DNA from 3 places in the Bradyrhizobium sp. 62B genome. Region 2 is predicted to be linked to each of the others. Evidence: predicted binding sites of a transcription regulator. Region 2 holds the regulator's gene; each other region holds the start of a gene.
The links. Region 2 encodes LexA, which represses DNA repair genes until DNA is damaged. Its sites were predicted from a motif close to TGTTCNNNNTGTGTTCNG; they were not measured.

Region 1 (10,600 bases), 1.5 Mb from region 2:
GGCATTGCCGCGGCGCTGGCCGATGATCTGCCAGGAGTGCAGCAGCAGCAGCGCCCACAGCGGCCGGGCCAGCACGAGGGGGCCGAAGTCGAGCGCCGACGAGGAGAAGGCGAGCACAGTCATGGTCAGGAGCACGGCGAGCACCGCCTGCTGCGAGCCGACCACGGCGCGGGACAGATGATAGAGCGCAATGAACGTCGCGATCTCGCACAGCTGGGCCAGCACATAGACGCCGAACATGTGGCCGCCGGCAGCGCGATAGGCGATGTCGGCGAGCCAGACCGGCAGGGGCGGTCCGAGGTCGGTGCCGACCTGGTATTCGCGTCCGAAAGCCAGCAGCGTCGCCAGCGTGCCCGGCGGGCTGCGGTAGAAAACCAGCGCCACGAACAGCCACATCGCAGCCTGCAGCAGCACGGCGATCCACACGATCAGCCGCGGCCGGGCGCGAATGAGCTCGATGACCAGGGAGGTAAACCGCATGCAACGCCCGAAAGATGCAGCCAACCCGTCCAGCCGGCCCTATTCGCTCACGTCTGTTTTGATAAAGGGCGTCACGCGTTGTGGCAACGACGGTCTGCTCCCTCTCCCCGTTCTTACGCGGAGCGAAAGGCACACGCACAACAGATCGTCGTGCCCGGGCTTAACCGTCCGAAGGACGGCGTCGCTTCGCTCGCCTATGACCCGGCCATCCAGTCTTTCCTGTCGCTCCAGAGAACGCGGATGCCCGGGAATGATGGACAGAGGGCTGGGTTAGGTGCCTAGAGCCCAGCCGATGCGTCGATCTCGACGCTGGCTTCCACCTGCACCTCGACCTCGGTCACCGTAAACAGGTCCTGCCCCGGCTCGACGGTCCACGGCATGTGCTTGGCACGCGCGGCGGCGACGGGAGCGAAGATGCTGCGGTGGTGGATGGTGGGACCGAGGCGATTCAGCGCATCGAGGTGCTCGGGGACGCCGTAACCTTTGTGCTGCTCGAAGCCATAGCCGGGGCAGTCCTGTGCCAGCGCGCACATCAGGCGGTCCCGCGTGACCTTGGCGATGATGGAGGCTGCGGCGATCGACAGCACGATGCCGTCGCCGCCGATCACGGCCTCGCAGTCGCATTGCGTGTCGAGCCGGTCGCGGCCGTCGACGAAGACGTGCCGGGGTGCCTCCGGCAGCGCCACCACAGCGCGCTTCAGCGCCCACAGCGAGGCACGCAGGATGTTGTCGCGGTCGATTCGCGCGGGCGAGGCGACGGCGACCGAGACCTGCGCGGTGGCGCAGATCTTGTCGAACAGCTTTTCGCGCTCCTCGGCCGTCAGGCGCTTGGAATCGTCGATGCCGCGCGGGATGCGGTTGGGGTCGAGAATCACGGCAGCCGCCACCACCGGCCCCGCCAGCGGCCCGCGGCCGGCCTCGTCGCAGCCGGCGACCGGCCACACGCCGCGCTTGATCAGCGCGCGCTCGCGGCGAAAGCTTGGGGTGGTGACGGCAATGATACCCTTCTTGCCGGCGGGAATGGCCGTGGTGACATTTGTCTTGGCCGCAGCCGCTTTTGCCGCCTTGGCAGGGGCTGCGTTCTTTGCAGCAGCCCTCTTCTCAGCGGCCTTCTTTTCAGCAGCCGTCTTGGGCGCGTCTTTGGCCGGCTTCGTCGCGGACTTGTCTCGAATCATGGCCGGGATGGTGCGCAAGCGGCCCGGCCTGCGCAACCGGGAACCCGGCGCAATTCCCGTTATTCAGGCCGCCCTACTCGGCCAGATGCACCCGCCTGTCGTCGCCGACATCGATGCCGGGGGCGACCACGACCTCCCAAAGATGGCCGTCGGGATCGGCGAAATAACCGGAATAGCCGCCGTAATCGGTCTCGTGCGCGGCCTTCACCGGCTTCGCGCCCTTGCCGAGCGCGAAGGCCATCACCGCATCGACCTCCTCACGGGTCCGACAGTTCCATGCGAGCGTCATGCCGCGGAAGGCCTGCGGCCTCGGCTGGTCGGGCAGCGCGGCGTCGGCCGCGAGCTGGTCCCAGCGATACAAGGCGAGCACCGGACCACCGGTCTCGTAGAACGCGACGGCCTCGCCGGTCGCCTTCAGCCGGCGCGAGAAACCGAGCGCGTCGTAAAAAGCGATGCTGGCACGGATGTCGCTGACACCGAGCGTGATGACGGTGAGCCGCGGCACCGGCACGTTGGGTTCCCTGACCATGCTGCGCCTCTTCCACTCCAAGTAAGAAACAGGGGTCAGAACAGGCTGAGCTGATCGCCGTTCCGCTTCGGCCGCGCAAAGTGATCGGTCGTCAGCTTGGAGCGGCGCTTATTCAGCCCAAGCCGCTCGCAGGCGATTTCGAAGCGGCGGCCGATGGTCCAGGCCATCGGTCCCGTGCCCTTCATCCGCTCGCCCCATTTGGCGTCGTAGTCGCGGCCGCCGCGCATGTCGCGGATCAGGGTGAAGACGTGGCGATAGCGGTCCGGATAATTCGCCATCAGCCACTCGCGGAAAAGATCGCGCACCTCCAGCGGCAGCCGCAGCAGCACATAGGAGGCTTCCTTGACGCCGGCATGGGCGGCAGCATCGAGAATGCGCTCGATCTCGGAATCGTTCAGCGCGGGGATCACGGGCGCGACCATCACGGTGGTCGGAATGCCGGCGTCGGCGAGCTGCTTCAGCGCCTCCAGCCGTTTAGGCGGCGTCGCGGCGCGCGGCTCCATGGTGCGCGCCAGTTTCGGATCGAGCGAGGTCACGGAGATCGCGACCTTGGCGAGGTTGCGCTTGGCCATCCGCTGGAGAATATCGATGTCGCGCAGCACCAGCGCCGATTTGGTGACGATGCCGACGGGATGGCCGGCACGCTCCAGCACCTCGAGGATGCCGCGCATGATCTTGTTCTCGCGCTCGATCGGCTGGTAGGGATCGGTGTTGGTGCCGATCGCGATCATCCGCGGCTCGTAGCCGGAGGCGGCGAGCTCCTTCTCGAGCAGCGCAGGTGCCTCGGGTTTTGCGAACAGCTTGGATTCGAAGTCCAGCCCCGGTGACAAGCCGAGATAGGCGTGGGTCGGCCGGGCGAAACAATAGACACAGCCGTGCTCGCAGCCGCGATAGGGATTGATCGAGCGGTCGAAGCCGATATCGGGGGAATCGTTGCGGGTGATCACCTTGCGCGAGGTGTCGATTGCGACCGTGGTCTTGAACGGCGGCAGCTCTTCCAGGCTCTGCCAGCCGTCGTCGAACGCGACGCGCGCCTCGGCCTCAAAGCGGCCGCTGGCATTGGACTGCGCGCCCCGCCCGCGCCGGCGCGCGCGGTCGATGGCGACGCCAAGTTCTGGAAAATCGGCAGGGAAGTCAGAGTCCGCACCCGCCGGCTCGGAGGGCGCCTTGACCGGCGGGTGCTTGAGAGCATGTGAGGATGCTGCTGGACTCATGCAGCTAAGATAGCATGCAAAAGGAACAAATCAAGAACGCAAACGAAAAACCGGAAAACAACCCCATGCAAAGTAACCCGCCCAAATTTCGGGCGCGGTCCTTTGACCTCACGCAACATGGCTGTCGCAACGATCTCGTTTGATGCCGGTCAGGGATCGATCGCGCCGGAACAATGTTGGTGACGATCGCGAGGCTCAGCTCGGCAACAATCGGCAAGAACATGACAAGTCAACAACAATCGGCCACGGCGAGCAATGACCTCGATCTCCTCGATCGCTACTGGCGCGCCGCAAACTACCTCTCCGTCGGGCAAATCTACCTGCTCGACAATCCCCTGCTGCGCGAGCCGTTGCGGGCCGAGCACATCAAGCCGCGCCTGCTCGGCCATTGGGGCACGACGCCCGGCCTGAACTTCATCTATGCCCATCTCAACCGCGTAATCCGCGCGCTCGATCTCAACGTGATCTATGTCTGTGGCCCCGGCCATGGCGGGCCCGGCATGGTCGCCAACACCTATCTGGAAGGCAGCTACAGCGAGATCTATCCCGAGATCGCGCGCGATGCGGACGGATTGCGCAAGCTGTTCAGGCAGTTCTCGTTCCCCGGCGGCATCCCGAGCCATGCAGCGCCCGAAACGCCGGGCTCGATCCACGAAGGCGGCGAGCTCGGCTACGCATTGGTGCACGCCTATGGCGCGGCGCTGGACAATCCCGATTTGGTCGTCGCCTGCGTGGTCGGCGATGGCGAGGCGGAGACCGGCCCGCTCGCGGCGTCATGGCACTCCAACAAGTTCATAAATCCTGCCCATGACGGCGCGGTGCTGCCGATCCTGCATCTCAACGGCTACAAGATCGCCAATCCGACCGTGCTGGGGCGGATGCCGGATGCTGAAATCCGCGATCTCTTCCGCGGGTTCGGACACGAGCCGCTGTTCGTCGAAGGCGACGATCCCAAATTGATGCACCAGGCCATGGCGGACGCGCTCGACGTCGCGCTCGCCAGCATCCGTTCGATCCAGCAGCACGCACGCGACGGCCGCGGCAGCGTCGAGCGGCCGCGCTGGCCGATGATCGTGCTGCGCAGCCCGAAGGGCTGGACCGGGCCGAAAGAGGTCGACGGCAAGAAGGTCGAGGGCTTTTGGCGCGCCCATCAGGTGCCCGTGGCCGGCTGCCGCGAAAATCCGGCGCACCTTAAAGTGCTCGAAGACTGGATGCGCAGCTATGAGCCCGAAAAACTGTTCGACGCGAGCGGCGCCCTCGTTCCCGAGCTTCAGGCGCTCGCGCCCGACGGCAACAGGCGCATGGGCGCCAACCCGCATGCCAATGGCGGCCTTCTGAAGAAAGAGCTGAAGCTGCCGGACTTCCACCGTTTTGCAATCGAGGTGCCGCAGCCCGGCGGCGTCGTGGCCGAAGCGACGCGCGAGCTCGGCAAATTCCTGCGCGATGTCATCCGCCTCAACGCGAAGGAGCGCAACTTCCGCATCGTGGGTCCGGACGAGACCGCGTCAAATCGTCTCGATGCGGTGTTCGAGGCGACCGAACGGGTCTGGATGGAGCCGATCGAACCTTACGACGTTCATCTGGCGCAGGACGGCCGCGTCATGGAGGTGCTGAGCGAGCATCTCTGCCAGGGCTGGCTCGAAGGCTATCTGCTCACGGGCCGGCACGGCTTCTTCTCCTGCTACGAGGCCTTCATCCACATCGTCGATTCCATGTTCAACCAGCATGCCAAGTGGCTGAAGGTCACGCGCGAGTTGCCATGGCGGCGCCCGATCGCCTCGCTCAATTATCTCCTGACCTCGCATGTCTGGCGCCAGGACCATAACGGCTTCAGCCATCAGGACCCCGGCTTCGTCGATCTCGTCGCCAACAAGAAGGCCGATATCGTCCGCATCTACTTCCCGCCCGATGCCAACACGCTGCTGTGGATCGCCGACCACTGCCTGCGCACCTACAACCGCATCAACGTCATCGTCGCCGGCAAGCAGCCGGCGCCGCAATGGCTCTCGATGCAGGACGCCGCCACGCATTGCGACGCCGGCATCGGCATCTGGACCTGGGCGGGGACGGAAGAGCCAACGGGTGAGCCCGACGTGGTGATGGCCTGCGCCGGCGACGTGCCGACGCTGGAGACTCTCGCCGCCGTCGATCTCTTACGCAAGGCGTTGCCGGACCTGAAGATCCGCGTCGTCAACGTCGTCGACCTCATGACGCTGCAGCCGAAGGAGCAGCATCCGCACGGCCTGTCCGACCGCGACTTCGACAGCCTGTTCACGACGAACAAGCCTGTCATCTTCGCCTATCACGGCTATCCCTATCTGATCCATCGGCTGACCTACAACCGCACCAACCATGCCGGCATGCATGTGCGCGGCTTTGCCGAGGAAGGCACTACGACCACGCCGTTCGACATGGTCGTGCTCAACGAGCTCGACCGCTACCACCTCGCGATCGAGGCGATCGAACGCGTGCCCGGACTGGCGGCCAAGGCCGCGCAGGCCAAGCAGCAATTCCGCGACAAGCTGATCGAACATTCTCGCTATGTGCGGGAGCACGGCGAGGACATGCCGGAGATCCAGGGCTGGGTCTGGCCCAACAGCTCCGGCGGCAACACGCCGACTGAGGCCGGCGACTAGCCATGTCGGACACGGTCCTCGTCCTCAATTCGGGATCGTCGAGCATCAAGTTCGGCCTGTTCGACATCGCGGCGGCTGAGCCCGCCCTGCTCTGCAAGGGCCTGTTCGACGAGCACGAGGCAAAACCTCGCCTCGTCGTGAAGAGTCCGGCGGGCGAGGACCTGTTCGCGACACGGAGAGAGGCGCCGGATGCCGACGGCGGCGATCTGTTCGCCGACGTGCTCGCCGTCATCGAGGAGAGGTTCGACAACCACAACCTGCGCGCCGTCGGTCACCGGATCGTCCATGGCGGGTCGGACTATTCAGGCCCGGTCGTACTGACCGACGACGTCACCGCGAAGCTGGACGCGTTGACGCCGCTGGCACCGCTGCACCAGCCGCGGTGCCTTACGCCCGTTCGCGCGCTCGCGGCGATCCGGCCTGCGCTGACGCAGATCGCCTGCTTCGACACCGCCTTCCACCACGGCCTCGCGTCGACCGCGCGCCGCTTTGCGATTCCACGGCGCTATGAGCAGCGCGGCGTCCGGCGCTACGGCTTTCACGGCCTCTCATTCGAATATGTCGCGGGACGCCTTGGCGAGATTGCTCCGGAGCTCATCGCCAAACGCACCGTCATCGCGCATCTCGGCAACGGCGCCAGCCTGTGCGCGTTGCGCCACGGCCGCAGCATCGACACCACGATGGGACTGACGCCGCTCGACGGCCTCGTGATGGGCACCCGCTGCGGCACCATCGATCCCGGCGTGCTGCTCTATCTGCAACAGCACGAGAAGATGTCGGCGGAGGAGATCCAGCACCTGCTCTATCACGAGTCCGGCCTGCTCGGCGTCTCCGGCATCTCGGCGGACATGCGAACGTTGCTGGCGAGCGGCGAGGCCGCCGCGCGTGAAGCTGTCGATTTGTTCGTCTTCCGGGCGGCGCAGCAGGTCGCGATGATGGCCACCACACTCGGCGGCTTGGACTGCCTGGTCTTCACCGGCGGCATCGGCGAGCATGCCAGGGAAATTCGCAGCGCGATCTGCGAGCGCATCGGCTGGCTCGGCGTGCACGTCGATGCTGCAGCGAATGACGCGACGCGCGAGCGGATCAGCGCGGGCGAGAGTGACGTCGAAATGTTCGTCGTTCCAACGAATGAAGAGCTGACGATCGCACGGCACTGCAAGATGGTGCTCGTGGGGTGAATTGCCATCGGCGGCCCTAGCTGCCCTCTCCCACAAGGGGAGTCGGCACAGTCACGCGCAGCCCTCTCGCTGCACTAATGTGTGCCCGACCATATCTGAAAACACCCGATCGCGACCTCGATCACGATCAGCACCACGACCGCGATCTCGAGGCGGAGCGAGCGCTGGGTGTCGATGATGTCGGTCAGGGCGTTGGCGGTCTCCGACACCGCGGTGAGCTTGCGCTCGAGCGTGTCGAGACGCTCCTTGAGTTCGTACTCGTCCTCGAGACGGGAGTAGAGCCGGTCGAGCTCGGGCTTCTCCCAGAGCACGTCGGGCTTCTCGGCGATCGCGACGCGGCCGGCGACGCGCTGCTGCACCAGCAATGCGTTGCCGATCAGTTGCAGAATGGCCCTGCGCCGGCTCGGCGTGCGGCCGTGTTCCGCGAGCTCGCGCGCAAAAGGTTCGATCACGTCGAAGACCGCCGCGACGCGGCGCTCGTCGCGCGCCAGCGACGTGCTCTTGGCGAGCGCATCCGCGACCAGCAGCAGCCGGTCGTCGGAGAATTTGGCAAGGCAGATCGGTCCGCCCGGCTGGATCGCCTCGGCGGCCTCATCGTTGCAGAGCTGCGCCTGCGCGATCTCCTCCTCGTAGGGGCTGAGCTCTCCGGTCACGCGTGACTTCAAATTGTCGATGAGAACCTTCTCTTCCGAAGCGAGCAGACCGATCAGCACCACGACGCCGTAGCGGAAGATCACGGCAAGACCGGCATGGACGCGGAAGGCCGCCGGGGTGGACGAGACCAGCGTCCCGATCTCCAGGCCGGACGCATTGATGCGGTCGCCCAGCATCAGTGCCCGGATCCGCAAGCTCGGCGCAGCCTCCTGCTTCGGCGATGTTGGCGCCGTGCCAACGGGAAGTTGATCGGCGTTCATATGCGGCCTCCGCCGGCACCAACGTCACACATTTTCCTGCTCGGGTCTTTCTCGCAAGGCGCATCGCCTTCGACGTTGTTGTCCCGCGTTGCGCAGCGTCGCCGTAAAATTACGGTGAATGCCGCTGGAATGAGCTCGTGCCGAAACATTCGACAATATTGCCGGCGTCGCCGTGACACATTTGGCTCCGATAACCGGCTGCGGTTTACCATCCACGCCGAAGCGCCGCCAGAAAGTTGCACTCGGCAATGCTACCGGTTTATGACAGCCTCACAATGAACTACGCTTCTCCCGAAGTGCGGACAGTGAAGTCTCAATCATGCTGAGCGTCATCATCCCGACCGAAGGCGTCGAGCAGACGGCGGTGGCAAGTCTGGCCGCGCTGGTGCCCGGAGCCGCCGCCGGCATCGTCCGGGAAGTGCTTCTGGTCGACGGCACCCGTAACGGCGTCATCGAGCGCGTGGCCGACGTTGCAGGCTGCCGTTTCGTCGGCTTCGAGGGGACCTCGCCGGGGGCCGCGCTCGCCGCCGGCGCGCTGCAGGCTCGTTCGCCCTGGTTGATGTTCCTGCCCGCAGGGGCCGTGCTGGAAACCGGCTGGATCGAGGAGACCACCCAGTTCATCCAGGCCGTCGCGACCAGCGGACGGGATCGTGCTGCGGTGTTCCGCTATGCACGCTCGCCTTATGCAGATACCGGATGGCGCGACATCCTCACGGCCGTGGCACGGGGGCTGGTTGGCCCGTTCGGCGATCAAGGGCTTTTGATTGCCCGTGACCATTACGACCGGGTCGGCGGCTACCCGCCGCAGGCCCGCCGTTCCGAAGCGCAGCTGCTCCGGCGCCTCGGCCGTTCGTCCCGCACCATGCTGCGCAGCCGGATCGTCATGGTCGGCTGAAGCCGGCAGATACTTGCCAAAGTCAAATAATTATTTGACAATGGCAAGTATTGAGGTGATCCATGTCCATCGACAGTACCGACGACCACGTTGCCGCGGTCCGCGCCTTCAACCGCTTCTATACCCGCAAGCTCGGTGTGCTCGACCAGCATCTTGGCAAGACCCCGTTTTCGCTCAGCGAAGCCCGGGTGCTGTATGAGCTCGCGCATCGCGACGACCTCGCGGCAAAAGAGATCGGAAACGAGCTGGGTCTCGACCCCGGCTATCTCAGCCGCATCGTCCAGAACTTCGATGACAAGGGGCTGATCACGCGCAGGCCCCTGCCCGCGGATCGCAGGCAATACCAGCTCAGCCTCACCGCCAAAGGCCGCCAGACGTTCGCCAAGCTGAACCTGAGCTCGCAAAATGAGGTCGCCGCAATGCTGGCTCAGCTTTCGGCCGGCGATGCATCGCGGCTCACGCAGGCGATGGCGACCATCGAGTCCGTGCTGGAGCAACGCCGAACAAAGCCCGCGGCTTTCATGCTGCGCAGCCATCGCGTCGGTGACATGGGCTGGGTGATCTCCAGGCAGGGTGCTGCCTATGCCGCGGACTACAATTGGGACATCAGCTACGAGGCACTGGTCGCCGAGATCTGCGCGCAGTTCATCAGGAATTACGACGCCGCGCGCGAGCACTGCTGGATCGCGGAGGTCGATGGCGAACCGGTCGGCTCGATCTTTCTGGTCAAGGCCACGGACGAGATCGCCAAGCTACGCCTGCTGCAGGTGGAGAAGAAGGCGCGAGGGCTCGGCGTCGGCCGCGCGCTGGTCGAGCAGTGCATCCAGGGCGCACGCGAGCGGGGCTACAGCAGGATGACGCTGTGGACCCAGAGCATTTTGGTCGCCGCGCGCGGCATCTATAAGACCGCCGGCTTCAAGCTCGTGAAGGAAGAGAAGCACCACAGCTTCGGTGCCGATCTGGTCGGCGAGACCTGGGAGATGGATCTCTAGCACTGTCGCAAGGCCGTCGGCGTGGGAGATACCGGTCAGCCATCCGCACCTACGCCGTCGCGCCCTGCGCCTTCGGCCTTCGCAGATGTTCGTCCAACCGCGGCATGATCTCGACGAAATTACAGGGCCGCGTCCGGTAGTCGAGCTGGGCCGCTAGGATGCCGTCCCAGCCGTCGCGGCAGGCGCCGGGGGAGCCGGGCAGGCAGAAGATGTAGGTCGCGCCCGCGACGCCCGCGGTGGCGCGACTCTGGATCGTCGACGTCCCGATCTTGGCGTGGCTCAGCATGTGGAAGGCGATCGAGAAACCGTCCATGCGCTTTTCGAACAGCGGCTCGATCGCCTCCGGCGTGACGTCGCGCCCGGTGAAGCCGGTGCCGCCGGTGGTGATGACGACGTCGACGCTGGCATCCGCGATCCAGCGCCGAACGACGTCACGGATCGCCTCGACGTCGTCGGTGACGATCTCGCGCGCGGCAAGACGATGGCCGGCAGCGGTCAGACGGTCGGCCAGCGTCTGGCCGGACTTGTCGTCGCTGAGCGCGCGCGTGTCCGACACGGTGAGGACCGCGATGTTGAGCGGGATG
Region 2 (10,600 bases):
GCGCATCGGCGTTGCCAAGGCCAACAGCGTCGTCGATGTCGGCATGCTGGAGTTCTGCATCCGCGAGGAGCTGAACCGCACGTCGCAGCGGCGCATGGGCGTGCTACGGCCACTGAAAGTGGTGATCGAGAACTATCCGGAAGGGCAGACCGAGGAGCTCGAGGCGATCAATCACCCCGATGATCCCAGCGCCGGCACGCGGAAAATCACGTTCGGCCGCGAGCTCTATATCGAGCAGGACGACTTCATGGAGAACCCGCCGAAGAAGTTCTTCCGCCTGTCGCCGGGCAACGAGGTGCGGCTGCGCTACGCCTATTTCGTCAAGTGCACCGGCGTGATCAAGAACGACAAGGGCGAGGTGGTGGAGCTGCGCTGCACCTACGACCCCGCGACCAAGGGCGGCAACGCGCCCGACGGCCGCAAGGTCAAGGCGACGATGCACTGGCTGCCCGCGGCAACGTCGGTGCCGGCTGAAATCCGCATCTACAACCAGCTGTTCGCCAATCCGAGCCCCGACGCTTCGAACTTCGCGGCCGATCTCAATCCGAACTCGCTGGAGATCCTGCCCGACGCGCGGATCGAGGCATCGGTGGCAGAGAGCAATGCGACCGAGCCGATGCAGTTCGAGCGCCAGGGCTATTTCGTCCGCGACAAGGACTCGACGCCCGGAAAGCCGGTATTCTCGCGCACCATCGGCCTGCGCGACACGTTCGCGAAGGAAGTCGCGAAAGGATGAGGATTGAGGCATGAGCAGTGAAGCCGACGCCATCGTTTCCGCCATCATCGCGAAATGGTGCGCCGGCTTCGCCAGCCTCGATGCGGCCGCGCTCTCGTCGCTGTATTCGAAGAACGCGTTCTTCTTCGGCTCCAACCCGAAACTCTATCGGGGCAGGGCCGGCGTCGCCGACTATTTCAACGGCCTGCCGCGCTGGCGGAGGCCAAGTGCCGTGTTCTCCGATGTGAACGCAGCGCAAGCCGGCCCCGATCTGATCAACATGGCCGCGACAATCTCGTTCGACCTCGCCGGCGAGCGGGATGATCTCGTCGTCAAGATGAGCTGGGTCATCATCCGCGAGGACGGCGACTGGAAGATCGTCAATCACCACGCCTCGTCGCAGGCGCCGCTGATCTGACGGCCATCGTACACGGCATCGTCATTCCCGAGGGCCAGAACGAACGTCGTTTCTGTGCGTTGGGTGGGTTCAACAAGGAACTCACCATGCAGAACATCGCAGAGCATATGGAAGTCATCGGCGCCGACGGCGTTCACATCGGCACGGTCGACAAGGTCGAAGGCAACCGCATCAAGCTGACCAAGAAGGACAGCGGTGAGGGCAGCCACAAGGGCCATCATCATTTCATCGACAAGGGCCTCGTTGCCGATGTCGAAGGCAACAAGGTGCGGCTGTCGGCCAAGGCATCGGTGGCCGTGACCATGGAAGAGGAAAAGTAGGGGACGCCCTCTCGCGTTCCTGATTTGTACCGCTATTCGCCCGACCGCACGTTCCGGTAGCCTTGGCGGCAATCGCGTCGCGTAGGGTGCAGGGAAGATGGCGGAGCCGGGCCGGCCAGTACGGTCCCAAGGTATTGTCGGGACGTGGCCGGTCGGCCGCGCTGCGCCCGCCGGCGGCTTCGTTCCGGCGGGCTTTGGCATCTGGCCCGCGATCGTCGAAACAATCCGCGGATGGGCTCGGGCCGAGGCCGGCCCCGGGCGCTTGCTGCCGTGGGTGCCGGTCGCCTTCGGCGGCGGCATCGCGCTCTATTTTTCCGCCGATCATGAGCCGGTGCTGTGGATTGTCGCCGCGACGGCGATCGCGCTGCTGCTCGGCGCGGCCCTGTTGCGGCGGAGCCGGCTGTTCGCGCCGGCGATCATGATCGCAGCGGTCGCGGCGGGCTTTGCCGTGGCGACCTGGAAGACCGCGCGCATTGCCCACACCGTACTCGCAAAACCACTCTATTCGGTGTCGCTGTCGGGCTTCGTCGAGACGCGCGACATCCGCGAGCGCACCGATCGCTTCGTGCTGCGTGTCACCGCGATGGAGGCGCAGCGCAGCGACGTCAAGCTCGACCGCGTCCGCCTCTCCGTGCGCAAGGGCACCGCGCCCGAGGTCGGCAGCTTCGTTCAATTGAAGGCGCGGCTGATGCCGCCGCTCACGCCGGTCCGCCCCGGCAGCTACGACTTTTCACGCGACATGTTCTTCCAGGGCATCGGCGCCTCCGGCTTCGTGATGGGCGCAATTACGGCTGCAATCCCGCCTGATGCGGGCGGCCTGCGGCTGCGCTATGCCGCCTTCATGCAGGGCCTGCGCGATGCGATCGACGCCCGCATCCGCGCAACGCTCGAGGGCGACAACCGCGCGATCGCAACTGCACTGCTCACCGGGCGGCGCGATGCGATTTCCGCCCCTGTCAACGATGCGATGTTCATCTCCGGGCTAGGACACGTTCTCTCGATCTCCGGCTATCACATGGCGGTGGTCGCCGGCGTCGTCTTCTTCGCGGTGCGCGCGCTGCTGGCGTTGATCCCGGGCCTGGCGGCCGGCTTCGCCATCAAGAAATGGTCGGCGGCTGCAGCATTCGTCGCGGCTGCGTTCTATCTGCTGCTCTCGGGCGCCGAGGTCGCAACCCAACGGTCGTTCTTCATGACGGCGGTGGTGCTGATCGCGGTGATGGTCGATCGCCGCGCCATCACCTTCCGCACGCTGGCGGTGGCGGCGCTGATCGTGCTTGCGGTCGCGCCGGAGGCGCTGGTGCATCCGAGCTTCCAGATGTCGTTTGCGGCAACGCTCGGGCTGGTGGCGCTGGTGCAGATCGGCATGCCGAACCTGCTGGCCTCGCCCGATCATTCGGCCACCGCGCGCGTCGCGCTGTGGGGCGGCCGCGAGATCGCGATGCTGTTCCTGGCCTCGCTGATCGCGGGGCTTGCGACCACGCCCTATGCCGCCTTCCACTTCCATCGTGTCACGCCCTATGGCGTGCTCGCCAATCTCGGTGCGATGCCGGTGGTCTCGGCACTGGTGATGCCGGCGGGGCTGTTGGGATTGCTGGCCGCGCCTTTCGGGCTCGATGGCGTCTTCTGGTGGCTGATGGGCCTCGGCATCGACTGGATGGTCGCGGTCTCGCGCTGGGTCGCGGCCTTGCCGGGCGCGGTCGGCCGCATCCCGGCGTTTGGGATCGCGCCGCTGATCGCCGCGAGCCTCGGCATCATCGTGATGGGCCTGTTGCGCACGCCCTTGCGCTGGTGCGGTGCCGTGGTGCTGCTGACGTCCATCGCGTGGGGCCTGTCGGTGCGGCAGCCCGATATCCTGATCGCCGGGGACGGCGCCAGCGTCGCGGTGCGGGGCGGGGACGGGCGCCTGCACCTGATCAGGACGGGCAAGGACAATTTCATGCTGAAGGAGTGGCTGGCGGCCGACGCCGATCCGCGCGATGCCGGCAGCAGCGCGCTGGCCGAGGGGGTGTCGTGCGACGAGGCCGGCTGCGCCACGCCGCTTGCCGACGGGCGCCTGGTTGCGTTGGCCTCGCGCATCGATGCGCTCGCGGACGATTGCAGCCGTGCCGCACTGGTCGTGACGTCACGGCCCGCACCGCCCGATTGCGCGGCGATGATGGTGGATCGGCAGCGGCTCGTTCGCCAGGGCGCGCTGGCGTTGACACGGCGTGGCGACGGATTTGCAGTTCAGGCGGTGAGGGCGAGGGGCACGAGCCGTCCCTGGTCGCCGGCGGCCGCCGGCGAGGGAGATTTCGAAGGAGCCCTCATGCCGAGGGCGGCGGCTCCGCGCGCCAAGGATGCGACCCCGTCGGAGGCCGATCTTCAGGCGGAGGACTGAGCCTCTGTCAGCCCAGCGGCAGCGGTGTGACGGGCGAACGGCTATCGGCGATGATCTCAGGCTTGTGCTCGCGCTCGCCGACCGGTTGGGTCACGGGCAATTGCAGCACGGTTGCGCGCTGGCCTTCGACGAGCTGAGTCACCAGCACGTATTTGCCATCAGGGAATTCGATCGCGTCGTGATGGCGATCGGGAATGTGCGGATCGATCTTGCCGAACTTGCCGACGCGGGAGTTGACGGTGCGCGTCCAGATCCAGCGGTTGTCGTAACGGACGTTGTCTGCGAAGGCGAGCTCCGTTCCCGGCAGCAGGCAGACCGCAACGGAGAGGTCGGCTTCGGATGCGAAGCCGCGCGTCGAGGTGCCGCGGAAGGTTGTCGTGACGATCGTCTCGCCGACTTCTGCGGGGCGCGTCGCGACGGCATGCAGGCTATAGTCACACATCGGGTGCTCCTCATGTGAAGATAGCGACCCGCGCCTCTCTTGGAGGCACAGGCCTCTGTCAGAGTTTAAACACCAACGCTGTGCTTGGTTGTAGGCAAATCTGCGGCTGGGATCCGCACCCCGCGATCACTTTAACTTTCCCGAATTCGCCAGGAACAAAGCTGGCTGAGGTGCATTACGCCGGCGCCTGTCAGCGACTGCAAAAGCGACACTTCGCATTGCCGGCGCGATCGCGGCGCTGCGCAATTGGGTGTTGCGGACATGGCAATCCGATGGCGCAGCAACGGCCCCGTGCCCCGATGCCGCGACCGCTGCACCCAAACGATCTGGTCTTCCGAACCCGAAACGCCCAGACGCGATGTCGCTGCGGTCCGCCGAAGATGGCCGTGGAGGAGGGGCCAGATAATCTGTGCAGAACCAGAATGATCATCCAGCCGGAGCGGACATTCATCCGCTCCAATCTCAGATCGGCGACGCCGACCGAAGGCGCACGCAGGCGCCAAAACTACTTTCGGACTGAGTTCTTCCGGACTCAGTACTTCCGGTAAAGCCCAATCAGCTTGCCCTGAATCTTCACCCGGTTCGGCGGCAGGATACGCACCTCATAGGCGGCATTGGCAGGCTCGAGCGCGATCGACGCGCCGCGGCGGCGGAAGCGCTTGAGCGTAGCCTCCTCGTCGTCGATCAGCGCCACCACGATGTCGCCGGTGTCGGCGCTCTCGTTGCGCTGGATCAGCGCCATGTCGCCGTCGAGGATACCGGCCTCGACCATGGAATCACCGCGCACCTCGAGAGCGTAATGCTCGCCCGAGCCGAGCATGTCGGGCGGCACGCTGATGGTGTGACTGCGGGTCTGCAATGCCTCGATTGGCGTGCCGGCCGCGATCCGGCCCATCACGGGCACCGCAACGGGCCGCTCGCCCTCGTCCACGGGCGGGCTGGAGCTCGCGCGGATCTTGCCGAGATTGCCCTCGATGACGCTCGGCGTGAAGCCGCGCCGGGCGCCGGCGGCAGCCTGGAGCTCCGGCAGCTTGATCACTTCGATGGCGCGGGCGCGGTTGGGCAGCCGGCGGATGAAGCCGCGCTCCTCGAGCGCGGTGATCAGGCGGTGGATGCCCGACTTCGAGCGCAGGTCGAGCGCATCCTTCATCTCGTCGAAGGAGGGCGGCACGCCGCTTTCCTTCAAACGCTCGCTGATGAACCGCAGAAGCTCGTATTGTTTGCGCGTTAACATCTCGACCAAAGTCCCCCGGTTGATGTCGTTCGATTCCGAGACGATGAGTTCAGCGATAAGCCGCTACATCCTCGAAACAAATCATGAACGGACACTATATGTTCGATACATGTTCCGCAACTGCTTAATTTACCGTGAACGAAGCGCGGTTCGCGGAATGCGTGTGGCCGTGCACTCAGACGGGGAGCCGCAGCACCTCGCAGGGGCTTCCGGCCTCGGCCTTCGGCGCGAAGGGTGGGCGCACGAGAAGTACCTGTGCCGCAGCAAGATTCGCAAGCAGAGAGGAATCCTGATGGCTGACGGGAAGCGCGACCAGCGTGCCGTCGTCGCGCAGCTCGAGGCGCGCGCGCAAGTAATCCTCGCGCTGGTCGTTGGCACCGAGATCGCAGGCGAGCACGGCACGTTCGCGACGATGATGAATCACCGAGCGGCCTGACAAGGCGCGAATCAGCGGCACCATGAACAGGAAGGCGCACACATAGGACGACACGGGATTGCCGGGCAGGCCGATCACGCGCATGGCGCCGAGCCGCCCGTGCATCATTGGCTTGCCCGGCCGCATGGCGATCTTCCAGAACGCCATCGCGATGCCTTCGCCCCTGAGTGCCTGCTGGACCAGGTCGTGGTCGCCGACCGACGCGCCGCCGGTCGTGATTAGGATATCGGCACCGCTCTCGCGAGCGCGGCGGATGCCTGATGTGGTGGCCTCCAGCGTGTCGGCGGCGACGCCGAGGTCGACGGTGTCGGCGCCCTCGCTGCGGGCGAGCGCGTGCAGGGCATAGCCGTTGGAATAGACGATCTGGCCGTGCCCGGGCGCTGAGCCCGGCATCACCAGTTCGTCACCGGTGGCGAGGATCGCGACCTTGGGACGGCGGCAGACGGCGAGCTGCGGGTAATTCATTCCGGCAGCGAGCGCGAGATCGCGCTCGGTCAGACGCGTGCCCTTGCGGAGGAGGACGTCACCCTCACGGAAGTCGACGCCGGCCGGGCGGATGTGCCGTCCGGTGATCGCGGCTTCCTTGATCGTGACGCTGTTGCCGTCCGCGACGGTGTCCTCCTGGATCACGACCGCGTCCGCACCGTCGGGAACGACGCCGCCGGTGAAGATCCGCACGGCTTCGCCGGCGCCGACCGCTCTCGCGAAAGGACGGCCGGCGGCGACCTCGCCAATCACCGTCAGCCGGGAATCGATCGCTGCTGCGTCGGCCGCGCGCACCGCATAGCCGTCCATCGCCGACATGGCTTGCGGCGGCTGCGTGCGCCGCGCCGCGACATCATGTGCCAGCACGCGGTGATAGGCCTCGTCGAGTGCAACCATCTGTTCAGGCAGCGGCTCTGCACCTGCCAGCACCGCGGCAAGGGCGTCGGAAACCGGCATCAGGGCCACGGGCAAAACTCCTGCTCGCACATCGTTCAATGGGGCGGCGAGAGTTCTAGCCGACCGCAGGCGCGAGGCAAAGCAGCGCGCGGGATGATCTATCCTGCGTGATCTCCGTGGTGGAGGAGTGCAAGTTCGTCAGGGCATGATCTGGAAGCCGAGACAGCGCGCCGTGAAGGACGAGAATCACGAGCGCCAACACCGATACGGTCACCGTGCCGCCGGATCGTCCGGACTGATCTCAAATGCGACGTCGGGCGCTTTGGGCCCTTGATCCTTGTCGGGGAGCGGATCGGCCTGCGATTTCAGGTCGGCGGCCTTGCTGATCAGCTTGGCGGAAAGGTCAGAATCCGAGGTGTTTCTTGCGAATTCAAGCAGGAGAGAGGCTTGCTTAGTGAGATAGGTTTTGCCCAGCACGTCGATCAGTCCGATGTAGAAGTCCCAACGGACTCAAGAGTCCGAAGGGCGGTATTCCGTTCCCGGAACTCTGTATAAAAATGCACAAAGTGATCAGGTTCCAAAATTTCAGCAGATTTAGTTCCGGAAGATGTCGCTGCCGGGAGGCCGGGTGGCACCCGCGGCTGGCGTCAGATGCCCAATGCTTTCAAGGCCTTCCCGACGTCGCGCGGCGAGGTCACATGCACGGCCGTCAGGCCGCGGGCCCGCGCGCCTTCGATGTTCTCAGCGAGGTCGTCGAAGAACACGATGCGCTCGGCGGGCACGCCGATCGCGGCGACGACATGGTCGAAAGCCTCCGCATCCGGTTTGCGCAGGCCGATGCTCGATGACAGGTACAGCTCGCGGAAATGACCGAGCAGCTCGGCATATTCCTTCGAGAAATAATCGACATGCGGCCGGTTGGTGTTGGAGAAGGCGTAGAGCGGCATCTCTTTCGCCGCCCGCGGCAACAACTCGGCGATATCAGGCATCTCGCCGGCGAAGATCGCGTTCCAGCCCTCCAGGAACTGGGCATCCGAAATGCCGATCCCCAGCGAAGCGCGTAGCGAGGCGAAATAATCCTCGTCGCTGATCTTGCCCATCTCGTGCAGCCGGTAGGCCTCGTCGCGCACATAGCGCGCGACGATGCTTTCGGGCTGGCAGCCGGCATGTCCCGCCCAGCAAGCGATCGCCTTGGAGAAGTCGATGTCGAGCACCACGCGCCCGAGATCGAACAGAAGCGCATCCGCGCTGCCGGGAGAGAGCGATGTCACCTGCAATCCTCTTACTCAGTACCGATAAGGTTCGTGGTCGAACAGCGGAAACGCGCTGAACACACTCGGCGCGTTGGTGGCGGTCGCCGGATGCAGGCAGGATTTGTCGACCTCGGCAAACGACGTGGCGCCGAGCAGGCCGAGGCAGCGCAGCACCTCGTCCTCGAGCAGCTCCAGCATCCGCGTGATGCCGGCTTCGCCGGCCGCCGCCAGCGCCCAGCATTGCAGCCGGCCGATGCCGACGAGATCTGCCCCTGCCGCGATCGCCTTGACGATGTCGGTGCCGCGACAGATGCCGCCGTCGACCATGATCTTGGCGCGGCCCTTCACGGCCTCGACGATTTCGGGCAGCACATGCATGGCACCGCGGCCATGGTCGAGCTGGCGGCCGCCGTGGTTGGAGACGTAGATCCATTCGACGCCGTGATCGACCGCGATCAGCGCGTCCTCGGCGGTGGCGATGCCCTTCAGGATCAGCGGGATCTTGAACTTGTCTTTGATCATCTTCACGGTCCGCCACTCCAGGCCCTTCTGGAAATCGCCGCCGGTGGCGCGCAGGCGACTCTCGCGAACGTAGCGCTTGGCGATGTCACGTTCGCGACGGCTGTAATGGGCGGTGTCGACGGTCAGGCAGAAGGCGGCATAGCCGTTCTTCTCGCTTCGGCTGACGACATCCGCGACGAAGGAATCGTCGCCGCGGACATAGAGCTGGTAGAGCCGGAGCGCATCGGGCGCCATCTCGGCGGTCTTCTCCAGGCCCGGCTCGGACACCGAGCTCAGCATGTGCGCCGCACCGAAGGTGCCGGCACCGCGCGCGACGCTCGCCGCACCGTCCGGATCGAAGATTTCGAGCGCGCCGACGGGCGCCAGCACCACCGGAAGGCGCATCTTGCGGCCAAATTGCTGAACCGCGCCGTCGACCTTGCGGACGTCGCGCAGCACGCGCGGGCGGAAGGCGATCTCGTCCAGCGCCATGCGGTTGCGGCGCATCGTGGTTTCGGTCTCGGCGGCGCCGACGATGTAATCCCAGGCGTTCTGGTTGAGGTTGGCCCGCGCTTTCCGGATGAATTCGTGCAGATTCTGGAACGGCTCGTTGCTGGCGCCGAGCTCGACGTTCCGTTCCGGCCGGATGCGGGGTGCTTCGTTCATTGTTATCCTCCCGAGAATTTGAAGCCTTATGTCATCGCCTAACCCGTCCAGGCCTCCAAAACTATCCTAAAATCGCATAGCAGCAGGGCGTGGACCGGCCGATGATTCCCCTTGCGGGCTGGCCAGTCCTGCAACGTTGCCAAAAGTTTAGGTCCGGGCGAAGCGATTTCTGCGGTGCACCCGTCGGCGCGGCATCCCGGCCTTGAAGAAACCAGAATGGTATTGTGAGAAGCAGACTGGATCGCCAATTGCATGGCGCCTTCCAAGTCCCGAAAGACAAGTCTTGAAGGACGAGTGTTGAAAGACAAGTCTCGAGAGACAAGCTTAAAGCGAACCGCCCAGCGAAAAGGCCAGCCCATCCATGCGGAAATCCCTGCTGTTCCCTCTGGGCACGCTCACCGGAGCGTGTCTCACCCTTCTGGTAGCCAGCCCGCACGGCGGCGTATGGGCGGCGCGGGCGGCAGCGAACGCGAATGATGCCTATTCCCAGCTCAACCTGTTCGGCGAAGTGTTCGAGCGCGTGAAGGCTAGCTATGTCGAGAAGCCGGACAATGCCAAGCTGGTTGAAGGCGCGATCACCGGCATGGTGACCTCGCTCGATCCGCATTCGCGCTACATGAACGCGAAGGCCTGGACCGAGATGCAGGAGACCACCTCCGGCGAGTTCGGCGGCCTCGGCATCGAGGTCACGATGGAGGACGGCCTCGTCAAGGTCGTCTCGCCGATCGACGATACCCCCGCCTCGAAGGCCGGCCTGATGTCCGGCGACCTCATCAGCAAGATCGACGGCGAGGCCGTGCAGGGCATGACGCTCGAGCAGGCGGTCAACAAGATGAAGGGCCCGGTCGATACCCAGACCAAGCTCACCATCGTGCGCAAGGGCGCCGACGCTCCGCTCGACGTCGCGATCAAGCGCGAGATCATTCATGTGCGCCCGGTGCGCTTCCATGTCGAGAACGGCGACATCGGCTATGTCCGCATCACCTCGTTCAACGAGCAGACCACCGACGGCCTGAAGAAGGCGATCGCCTCGATCACCAAGGACGTCGCGCAGGAGAAGCTCGTCGGCTACGTGGTGGACCTGCGCAACAATCCGGGCGGTCTGCTCGACCAGGCCGTGTCGGTGTCGAGCGCCTTCCTGCAGCGCGGCGAGGTCGTTTCGACCCGCGGCCGCAACCCGGAGGAGACCCAGCGCTTCACCGCGCGTGGCGGCGATCTCACCAAGGGCAAGCCGCTGGTGGTGCTCGTCAATGGCGGCTCGGCCTCGGCCTCGGAGATCGTCGCCGGCGCGCTGCACGACCACAAGCGCGCGACGATCATCGGCACGCGCTCGTTCGGCAAGGGGTCGGTGCAGAC
Region 3 (10,600 bases), 3.1 Mb from region 2:
CGATCTTCAACGAAAGATCCGCCGGCCATTGCCGCGGCTTGGGATGATAGCGGGTGACGCGGAGCCGCAGCACCGGCTCGATGCCGACGCCGTAGGCGGCGGTCGAGACGCTGAGGGCGGACAGCCCGCCGATGGAACGGATGAAATGACGGCGCGTGATCATGAAAACCCGATCGGAATGCGCTCTTTTGATGCGGTCCGAATGGAGCGGAATTGGGGTGCGCTCGTGCAGATCGTCTGCACGAGATCACCAGAAGTTCATGAAAGGAGCGCGCCGTTTGCGCAGATCAGTCGTCGCTCTCGTCGGTGCCGAACAGGCCGAACTGTGCCGCCGCATCGCGCGAGGGCTCGGCGATGCCGAGATGGCGGAAGGCGTGCGAGGTGAGCAGGCGGCCGCGCGGGGTGCGCTGGAGGTAGCCGCACTGGATCAGATACGGCTCGATGATGTCCTCGATCGCATCGCGCGGCTCGGACAATGCCGCGGCCATGGTCTCGACGCCGACCGGTCCGCCGCCATAGTTCATCGCGATGGTGGTGAGATAGCGGCGATCCATGGCGTCGAGACCCGCAGCGTCGACCTCGAGCGCGCTCAGCGCGTGATCGGCGATCTTGCGATCGATCTTGTCGGCATCGGCAGCGGAAGCAAAATCGCGCACGCGACGGAGCAGGCGCCCGGCGATGCGCGGCGTGCCGCGGGCGCGGCGCGCGATCTCGTTGGCGCCGTCAGCGCTCATGCCGACATTGAGCACGCGCGCGCCGCGGCTGACGATGCTTTCCAATTCCTCGATGGTGTAGAAATTCAGGCGGACCGGAATGCCGAAGCGATCGCGCAAGGGATTGGTGAGCAGGCCTGCGCGCGTCGTGGCGCCGACCAGCGTGAATTTCGACAGCTCGATCTTCACCGAGCGCGCTGCCGGACCTTCGCCGATGATGAGGTCGAGCTGAAAGTCCTCCATCGCGGGATAGAGCACCTCTTCCACCGCCGGGCTGAGGCGATGGATCTCGTCGATGAACAGCACGTCGCGCTCTTCGAGATTGGTCAGCAGCGCGGCGAGGTCGCCGGCTTTGGCGATGACAGGTCCCGAAGTGGCGCGAAAGCCGACGCCGAGCTCCTTCGCCACGATCTGCGCCAGTGTGGTCTTGCCGAGGCCGGGCGGGCCGACGAACAGCACGTGATCGAGCGCCTCGCCGCGCTTGCGCGCAGCCTCGATGAAGATCGAGAGATTCTTGCGCGCCTGCTGCTGGCCGACGAAATCGGACAGCGATTGCGGACGCAGCGCGGTGTCGCCGACATCGTCGCTGCGGCGCTCGGGCGAAACCATGCGGCTGGCCTTGGGATCGCTCACTTCGCGAGCTCCTTCAGGCCAAGGCGAATGAGCTGCGCCGTCTCGGCATTCTCACCGGCGCTGCGCGAGGCAGATGCAATCGCAGCGGCCGCCTGCGGCTGGCCATAGCCGAGATTGACCAGCGCGGAGATCGCATCCGCGACCGGGCGTGGGGCTCGTTGATCGTCGACCGCGCCTGCGAGATGCACCACCGCGGGATCGACATTGGCGAAGGCCGGCGCCTTGTCCTTCAATTCGGTGACGATGCGCTCGGCGACCTTGGGGCCGACGCCGGGCGTGCGCGCCACCGCCGCCTTGTCGCGGAGCGCGATCGCATTGGCGAGATCGGAAGGCGCCAGCGTGCCGAGCACGGCGAGCGCGACCTTGGCGCCGACGCCCTGCACGGTCTGCAGCAGACGAAACCATTCGCGCTCCTGATCGGTGCGGAAGCCGAACAGTTTGATTTGATCCTCGCGGACATAGGTCTCGATCGACAGCACGGCGGCTTCGCCCGGCGAGGGCAGATGCTGCAAGGTGCGCGAGGAGCAATGCACCTGATAGCCGACACCGCCGACGTCGAGGATGACGAAGTCTTCGCCGTAGGAATCGATCAGGCCCTTGAGCTTGCCGATCATAGGCTCGCCACCTTCAGCCGGAGCGCGGTGCTCTGGCGGTGATGGGCATGGGTGATGGCGATGGCGAGCGCATCGGCGGCGTCTGCCGACGGCGGATCGGCCTTGGGCAGAAGGATCTTCAGCATCATCGCGATCTGGGCCTTCTCGGCGTGACCGGCGCCGACGACGGTTTTCTTGACCTGGTTGGGCGCGTATTCGGCGACAGAGATGCCGAACATTGCGGGCGCCAGCATGGCGACGCCGCGAGCCTGGCCGAGCTTCAGCGTCGCAACGCCGTCCTTGTTGACGAAGGTCTGCTCGACCGCGGCTTCCATCGGCTGGTGGTTCGAAAGCACGGCCGCCAGCCCTTCATGGATCGCGAGCAGCCGGCTCGCCAGCGGCAGGTCGTTCGGCGGTTCCACCGAGCCGCAAGCCACATAGATCAGGCGGTTGCCGTCAGCCTCGATCACGCCCCAGCCGGTGCGGCGCAGGCCGGGGTCGATGCCGATGATGCGGACGGGTTGGCGAATCGGGAGCGCGGTCATGGGCCAGTGATAGCGGCTGGCCGATGAGAGCGAAACAGAAACAGAACAGAAGTAACAGGGGAAGTGGCCCGCGCCCCGGGCGCGACGCAGCGCGAAGCGGTGCGGCGCTGAACCGGGGCCCATATCGGCACCGATGCCTGCGGGACGATGGGTCCCTGTGTATCGAAATTCTGTCATGGTGGAGTGGGCGGGAAGCCGTTGGGTCCTTGGCGCTTGACGCCGTGAGCCGGCTCGGTCTCCCGCCCGTTCCATCTATCAACCTGAACAGTTGCACGAGGCTGCGCCAACAGACCTCGCATCACAGGGACAGGCACCATGATCATACGCCCTCGTTACGTCGGAATCGACGTCTCCAAACGATATCTCGATATCTTCGATGAGAGCCTGGGCGTGCCGGAGCGCATCGCCAACGCGCCGCAGGCCATCACACAGATCGCGGCGCGTTGGCGATGCGATGTGCTGGTCGTCTTTGAAGCCACGGGCGTCTATGACCTTGAGCTTCGTGAGGCGCTCAGCCAGGCCGGCATCCGCTTTGCCCGGATCAACCCGGCCCGGGCCCGGGACTTTGCGCGCGCCAGCGGCCAGCTCGCCAAGACCGACCCGATCGATGCCCGGATGCTGGCGAGCTTTGCCCGGGCCATGCAGCCTGCCGCTGAGCAGGCTGCCAATCCTGCCCGCAATGCCCTGGCGGGGCTTGCAAAACGGCGGGATCAACTGGTTCTCATGCGTGCCCAGGAGAAGAACAGGCGCAGCGAGGCCGAGGACCGCGCCATGGCCGATCGCATCGGTCGGCTCATTGAAGTCCTCGACAATGAGATCGCCGAAATCGAGGCCGATATTAGCGCGCTGATCAAGACTGAGCCGGAGGTCTCCGATGATGCGCAGTTGATGCGGTCACTTCCCGGCGTGGGCCCCGTAACCTGCATGCAGCTGATCGCGCAGATGCCGGAACTCGGAAAAGTGGGACCGAAGCAGGTGGCCGCGCTCGCCGGCCTGGCTCCCTTCAACGTCGACAGCGGCGCTTACCGCGGCAAGCGGAAGATCGTCGGGGGCCGAAAGCGCGTCCGCGATGCCCTCTACATGGCCGCTCTCAATGCGGTCCGCCGGGCCGATCCATTCAAGGCCTTCTACGCTCGACTGCGACAGGCCGGTAAACCTGCCAAGCTCGCTCTCATTGCCGTTGCCAGGAAGCTGTTGACGGTCCTCAACGCCATCATGCGCGATCGAAAGCCGTACCTGTACACCAGACCAACATAACAGTTGCCGGCTCTGCGCAGCAGCGTTTCACGCCGCGGCGCGTCCGGGACACGAGCAGCCTCAGCCGCCCATCTTCGCGACAAGCGCGTCCGACACCTCGAAATTGGCGTAGACCTGCTGGACGTCGTCGTGCTCGTTGAGCAGATCCATCAGCTTCAAGAGCTTCTCGCCGGTCTCGTCATCGACTGCGACCGTATTCTGCGGCTTCCAGATCAGCGCGGCCTTGCGCGGCTCTCCGAATTTGGCTTCCAGCGCCTTGGCGACGTCGCGATAGCCTTCGGTCGAGGCGTAGATCTCGTGACCGCCTTCGCCGGAAACGACGTCGTCGGCGCCGGCCTCGATCGCGGCATCCAGCACGGCGTCGTCGGAGGCGACGCTGCGGTCGTATTCGATGATGCCGGTGCGGTCGAACATGAAGGACACCGAGCCGGTTTCGCCGAGATTGCCGCCCGACTTGGTGAAGAAGGAGCGGATGTCGGAGGCGGCGCGGTTGCGGTTGTCGGTCAGCGCCTCGACGATGACGGCGACGCCGCCGGGGCCGTAGCCCTCGTAACGGATCTCTTCATAGTTTTCGCCCTCGTTACCGAGCGCCTTCTTGACGGCACGCTCGATATTGTCCTTCGGCATGTTCTCCTGGCGCGCCGCGATGATAGCCGCACGCAGGCGCGGGTTCATGGCCGGGTCGGGCGTGCCGAGCTTGGCTGCGACGGTGATTTCCCGCGCCAGCTTGCCGAACAGCTTCGACTTCTGCGCATCCTGCCGCCCCTTGCGGTGCATGATGTTCTTGAATTGGGAATGTCCGGCCATGCGTGGTCTCTTGGAAAATCGTCAGCCAAAGGTGAGCGTGGGAAGCGCGGCCTTATAGGCCGCCACCCCACCGGAATCAAAGGGATCTGGGCCTCTGAGGTAGCACTGTAAAGGTAACCCCCGTAATGGACGGTGCCTAGAGGTGAGGCACCGTTAACCCTGATTTCATTCCGGACTGCGAAAATAGCGCCCGACCTTATCCCGACGAGAGAGAGCTGATGGCGTTCGGACTATTTCGGAAGCGCCTGCCGGACCAGGCCGCGCCTGCGGCCGCCCCGGCGGCTCCGCAGCCGGCGGCCCATTCCGAGCCCGCTGCCGTGGCCGAAACTGATTCGGCACGGGAAATCCTGGAGCTTTTGGAACTCGAGCTCGGCGCCATGATCCGCCAGCTCGAACGCGCCGCCAATTCCGTGGCCGGCGGCGCCGAAGCGACCGCGGCGACGCTTGCCGCCATCCGCGACCGCACCGATGCCCTGACCGGCCGCACCAACGCCGCGCAATCGACCGCATCCACCTTCGCCCATGCCGCCGACAAGTTCACCCAATCCGCCCTGGGTATCGGGGCGCAGGTTCGCGAGGCCGGCAAGCTCGCCGACGAGGCCAGCGCCGCGGCACAGGAAGCCCGCGCCAATGTCGATCGCCTGCGCGAATCCTCAGCCGCCATCGGCAACGTCGTCAATCTGATCGCGCAGATCGCGCGGCAGACGACGCTGCTCGCGCTCAACTCGACGATCGAGGCCGCGCGCGCGGGCGCTGCAGGAAAAGGCTTCGCGGTCGTCGCCACCGAGGTCAAGGCCCTCGCGGTGCAGACGCAAGGCGCGACCGAAGAGATCACCAAGAAGATCGACGCATTGCAGCGCGACGCCGCCGGCTCCGCCGATGCCGTGCACCGCATCTCGCAGGCGATCGAGGCGATCCGCCCGGTGTTCGAGACCGTTAACGGCGCGGTCGCCGAACAGAACGCCACCACCAGCGAAGTCTCCGGCAATGCCGCGAGCGCCTCGGAGTTCATCGTCTCGGTCGGCGAGAGCGCGGCCGAGATCGATGCCGCGACGAAGGCTGCCGAGAGCCATGGCGAGAATGTCGCCAGTGCCGGCAAAGCCGTCACCACCTTCGCGCAAAAGCTGAAGTCGCGCTGCGCCGTGCTGCTGCGCCAGAGCGAGCACGACGATCGCCGCAAGACCGAACGGCTGCCCTGCCATCTCAAGCTCGAGAGCGCGCGCGGCGTGATGCCGGTCTATGAGATCTCGATGGACGGCGTGCTGATCGGCGGCGCTGACGCTGGCCGGCTCGCACCGCAAGCTATGATCGAAGGCACGCTCGAAGACGTCGGCGCCTGCCGGCTGCGCGTGATCGAGCAGTCCAAGGCCGGCGCCCGCGCACAGTTCGCCAGCCCCAATGCCGAGCTCCGCGAAAAGATCGAGGACAAGCTCTGGTCGATCCACGAGGAGAACACCGAGTTCGTCACCCGCGCCATGGAGGCGGGCAACGCGCTGACCAATATCTTTGAGCAGGCGGTGGCACGCGGCGAGGTCAAGATCGACGACCTCTTCGACACCGACTATGCCGAGATCGCCGGGACCAATCCGCAGCAATACCGCACGAAATATCTCGACTGGGCCGACCGGGCCCTGCCGCCATTCCAGGAAGCCTTTCTGGCGAAGGACCAGCGCATGGCCTTCTGCGCCATGGTCGACCGCAACGGCTTCCTGCCGGTGCACAACAAGATCTATTCGCATCCGCAGCGGCCGGGCGACGTTGCCTGGAACACGGCCAACAGCCGCAACCGCCGGATATTCAACGATCCGGCGGGGTTGGCTGCCGCGCGCAACCTGCGATCGTACCTGGTCCAAAGCTATGCGCGCGACATGGGCAACGGGAACACGGTGATGATGCGCGAGATCGACGTCCCGATCCGCGTGCAGGGCCGGCACTGGGGTGGATTCCGTACCGCCTACAAGCTGTAGTGCACGCTCAGGCAAGACGCCTGCCGCGAATCATCCTCTAAAGTCGCGACTGGAATGGGAATGCCGCCGTGAGCCGGGTTGCGGCTCTGACTGGAGGACTCATCGAACATGTCCGTCGTACAACTTGCCGTCATGGACACCGGCTCCAACCGCACGCTTGCCGAACGGCTGATTGATCAGCTCGCCGACCGCATCGGCGGCCTCGGCGTGGAGCTCGCCGATATTGCCGGCAACGTCCAGGAAGTCGCAAGCCGCGTTGCGAGCCAGTCCGACCGGTTCCACCACCTCCAGAGCACGGCCGAGACGATGGTCTCGGCCAATCACGACATCGCCAATGCATCGCAGGCCGTGCAGACGACCACGTCGGCGGCGGTCGGCGAGATCGCGCAGTCCCGCAGCGCCGTCGACACCGCGGTCAGTCACATCTCCGAGCTCGTCGCAGCCGTGGAGCGGATCGAGGCGCGCCTTAGCGCCGTCGGCTCGGCGCTTGCGCAGGTGGCGAAGGTGTCCGGCTCGATCGAGGCGATCGCCAAGCAGACCAATCTGCTCGCGCTGAACGCGACCATCGAGGCCGCCCGCGCCGGCAATGCCGGCCGCGGCTTCGCGGTGGTCGCAAGCGAAGTGAAGAACCTCGCCGAAGCCACCCGCCAGGCCACGCATCAGATCTCGGACACCGTGCGCGACCTCGATGGTCAGATCGAAGGCCTGATCGGCGAAAGCAGCGACGCCTCGCAACGTGCCAAGACCGCCGGCGAAGGCGCCCAGCAGATCTCCAGCATCATCTCGCGCGTCCAGCAGGGATTTGCGTCGGTCGAAGCGGAGATCGGCAGCGTCACGCGCGCGGCGACCTCCAATCTCGGACATTGCGACACCGTCATCAGCGAGCTCAACGAGCTCGCCAAGGGCGTCGACCTCTCCTCGCGCGACCTCAAGAACGCCGACGAGCGCGTGGCCAAGCTGCTCGACACGTCCGAAGGACTGATCGCGCTGATCGCCGACAGCGGCGTCGAGACGTCGGACACGCCGCTGATCCGAATCGTGGTCGACACCGCGAAGCGGATCACGGCCGAGTTCGAAGCCGCCATCGATCGCGGCGACATCACGCTGGACCAGCTCCTCGACGAGACCTATCGCGAAATTCCCGGCACAGATCCGAAGCAGTACCTCACCAACTACGTCGAATTCACCGACCGCGTGCTGCCCGCGATCCAGGACCCGATCCAGAAATCGGATCCGCGCATCGTCTATTGCGTCGCCTGGGCGCGGGATGGCTATCTGCCGACCCACAATCCGAACTACCGCCTGCCGCAGGGCAAGGACCCCGTCTGGAATAACGCCAACTGCCGCAACCGCCGCCTGTTCAACGACCGCACGGTGAAGAAGGTCGCGGGCAATACCAAGCCGTTCCTGCTCCAGACCTACCGGCGCGACATGGGCGGCGGACAGTTCGTGCTGATGAAGGATCTTTCGTCGCCGATCGTGATCCGCGGCAAGCACTGGGGCGCCTTCCGGATGGGATTTAGGCAGGGCTGACGGCCGGCGCTTCCGCGTCTCAACTCAAAAGTTCGAAAACAACCCCATGCACAGTAGCCGGGGCGTGCGGAATCAATGGCTTACGCCGGCAGGCCACGACGCGTTTTGACGCGTCGGGCAGAACAGGAGCGTGAGGCTCCTGTTCTGAAAGACCATCGTCTCGTTGCCGCCCTCTCCGGGAGAATAGAGCTGCTCTGCCCGTCAACGACCCCCGCCGCGACCAACGTCGCACAGATCGTGATTCCGGCATCAAGCGACATACGCCCGACGGCGCGCTCTCGATGCCGCCGTTCGGCAATTCATACACCGACGACGAGATCGCGGCGGTGGCGAATTACGTGACGGCGCGGTTCGGCGCGAAAGGCTCGAAGCTGACGGCGAGGGATGTCGCGGGGTTGCGGCAGCAGACGGCGGAGTAAATCTCGCCGCGATGACCACGCGCCTTCCCCTGTGGGAGAAGGTAGCGAGGAGAGCGCTATAGATATCAGACAGTTGGTGTTTCGAAGTCCCTGTAAGGTCCCGGCCAGCTGCCTGCAGGACGGGTGCGTCAGCCCAGCCCTTTCCGCGACTCACTTCCTATTCGCTTTCGATCCAGTTTTGCTTCCCGCACTCGCAGGTGAACATGCGGACGGTATGCCCTGTTCGCGGGACTAGAAAGGTGGTGATGAACTTGGGTTGCCTCCCGCACTTTGGGCAGGTCAGCGCGATGGGCTCCCGTGACGACTTTTCCATGAGTGACTCCCGTTCATGAGCGGGAGCACAGCCGGGTCTCTCAGCCACCGGAAGCCCAAGGCAGAGCCGGTGATGATGACAGAACGACCGCAAGGCCAGTTTGTTGCAAAATCATCGATCGGTTGTGGGACGGCGGCACTGTCCCGCATTTTTCCACCTCCACAGCAAATCGATCTTGCGTCGCGCGCGCAATGCGCAGCTAGTAATGATCTCAGGTGCGACCTGAAGTCCCATTTCTCGGGAGGGCGCAACATGCGGAACTATGTCGTCAACGAAAACATCCGTTGCTATCGGAAGCTTATCGCCATGAGCGCCGATGACCCGCATCGTGACGAAGCTCGACACCGTATGTTGCTCCAGCTTCTCGCCGAAGAAGAAGCCAAGCATATGAAGCCGGATGATTGGCCGAACAAATGATCCGAACAGATGCGGGGGCGCTTCTCTATCGTCCGATTGACCAGCTGAAGCTCTTGGATCAGAACGTTGCGCTCGCACGCGGCCGCCGCTCAGCCACACACGATATTTGAACCCAACCTTTCAGCTGTTCGTTTTCGAAGAGCAATTCTGCTTGAGCGCTTGATTGATTGCCCATTCGGCGGCGAGAATTGCCCCGACACGATCGCAAGAAGTGCCAGTTTTCGGCGGACGTGCTTCTCGCTCAAACGACCATCTCCAGCCCGAAGGGTTGGCTGCTTGGACGATTGTGTATTCTATACCCCGATATTGCATGAGGTAGCCTTCATGTCGTTTTCGGCGGACGCAATTCGCCCTTGGTCCAAGCTTGAAAATCTGGGACCTGCATTGGATCGATGTCGTCGCACTTGATACACCGAAACTTCCGACCGCCTGTCTTGACGATCACGAAGTGCATCGGCTTACCGCATTTCGGGCAGATCGGGCGGTGAGAGTTTTTTGGCATAACTACTCCCGCTGAGAGCGGCGCGAGTCTTCTGCTCACAGTCATCGGTAGCTGCCTGAAATAGGCCGATGATGGAACCACGCTAGTCTCTCATTGTGACATCTGCATCAAGAAAGAACGGAACTACGTATTGTTACGTAGCCACCCATTTTAGTGCACTCGCAATCGTAACTCCGCTGTTAGCCCCGGACCGACCCACCTTCCGAAGTTCGGAACGGTGCAGCTCGTTGAAGCAGCGGCAGACACCCGAGCGCCAATGGCGGCTTACGAGACAGTCGCTCACCCGTCTCGCCGCTACGCGGCGAGCCACCCTCTGCAAAGGGAGAGAGGGCGCCACAATGCAGTCTGATAACTTCAGCTCAACCAGAATTTCGGCGTTGCCGGCTCCAGCCTTCCACCGACACGCACCGGCGCAATCTTCAGCGCGAGGCCCGTGGCGTCATCCGTCTCCACCGCGACGCCGCTCAGCGTCGCTGCGCCCGCGGCCGGCTCGAAGCGGCCTGACGGGATTCCCGAGGTGAACCTGCGCAGCGGCTCTTCCTTCTGCATGCCGATGATGGAATCGTAATCGCCGGTCATGCCGGCATCGGTCATGTAGGCGGTGCCGCCCGTGAGGATCTGGTGGTCGGCGGTCGGGACATGGGTGTGCGTGCCGACGACGAGGCTGGCGCGGCCGTCGCAGAAGAAGCCGATACCCTGCTTCTCGCTCGACGCCTCGCAATGGAAATCGACGACGATGGCATCCGCGGCAACGCCGAGCGGGCAGGCCCCGAGCTCGCGCTCCAATGCTGCGAAGGGATCATCGAACGGGGTCATGAAGACTCGCCCCAACGCGTTGACGACGAGCGCATGCTTGCCGTTCTTGGTCTCGACCAGGGCCGCTCCGCGGCCGGGCGTGCCG

Region 1: the regulator LexA is predicted to act here: its motif matches at 3,420-3,437, upstream of ML401_RS08865 (PA0069 family radical SAM protein).
Region 3: the regulator LexA is predicted to act here: its motif matches at 2,515-2,532, upstream of ruvC (crossover junction endodeoxyribonuclease RuvC).

Annotation. Positions count from the first base shown of each region.
Region 1 covers NZ_CP092841.2:1,871,651-1,882,250, reverse strand. Annotated here, with positions in the region: gene ML401_RS08880 (glycosyltransferase family 39 protein) at 1-480, opposite strand, end outside; gene ML401_RS08875 (ribonuclease HII) at 759-1,655, opposite strand; gene ML401_RS08870 (VOC family protein) at 1,729-2,184, opposite strand; gene ML401_RS08865 (PA0069 family radical SAM protein) at 2,220-3,398, opposite strand; gene ML401_RS08860 (phosphoketolase) at 3,620-6,034, shown strand; gene ML401_RS08855 (acetate/propionate family kinase) at 6,037-7,215, shown strand; gene ML401_RS08850 (RMD1 family protein) at 7,290-8,129, opposite strand; gene ML401_RS08845 (glycosyl transferase) at 8,449-9,024, shown strand; gene ML401_RS08840 (helix-turn-helix domain-containing GNAT family N-acetyltransferase) at 9,087-10,016, shown strand; gene moaB (molybdenum cofactor biosynthesis protein B) at 10,066-10,600, opposite strand, start outside.
Region 2 covers NZ_CP092841.2:3,390,792-3,401,391, forward strand. Annotated here, with positions in the region: gene ML401_RS15845 (glutamine--tRNA ligase/YqeY domain fusion protein) at 1-736, shown strand, start outside; gene ML401_RS15850 (nuclear transport factor 2 family protein) at 747-1,133, shown strand; gene ML401_RS15855 (DUF2171 domain-containing protein) at 1,220-1,453, shown strand; gene ML401_RS15860 (ComEC/Rec2 family competence protein) at 1,551-3,830, shown strand; gene ML401_RS15865 (hypothetical protein) at 3,838-4,272, opposite strand; gene lexA (transcriptional repressor LexA) at 4,805-5,506, opposite strand; gene glp (gephyrin-like molybdotransferase Glp) at 5,682-6,893, opposite strand; gene ML401_RS15880 (hypothetical protein) at 7,095-7,301, opposite strand; gene ML401_RS15885 (HAD-IA family hydrolase) at 7,472-8,101, opposite strand; gene ML401_RS15890 (alpha-hydroxy acid oxidase) at 8,111-9,244, opposite strand; gene ML401_RS15895 (S41 family peptidase) at 9,606-10,600, shown strand, end outside.
Region 3 covers NZ_CP092841.2:6,457,535-6,468,134, forward strand. Annotated here, with positions in the region: gene ML401_RS30965 (metallophosphoesterase) at 1-163, opposite strand, end outside; gene ruvB (Holliday junction branch migration DNA helicase RuvB) at 288-1,322, opposite strand; gene ruvA (Holliday junction branch migration protein RuvA) at 1,343-1,960, opposite strand; gene ruvC (crossover junction endodeoxyribonuclease RuvC) at 1,957-2,484, opposite strand; gene ML401_RS30985 (IS110 family transposase) at 2,875-3,741, shown strand; gene ML401_RS30990 (YebC/PmpR family DNA-binding transcriptional regulator) at 3,802-4,548, opposite strand; gene ML401_RS30995 (methyl-accepting chemotaxis protein) at 4,767-6,515, shown strand; gene ML401_RS31000 (methyl-accepting chemotaxis protein) at 6,624-8,048, shown strand; partial or broken gene ML401_RS31005 (c-type cytochrome) at 8,259-8,467, shown strand; gene ML401_RS31010 (hypothetical protein) at 8,853-9,197, shown strand; gene ML401_RS31015 (TIGR00282 family metallophosphoesterase) at 10,054-10,600, opposite strand, start outside.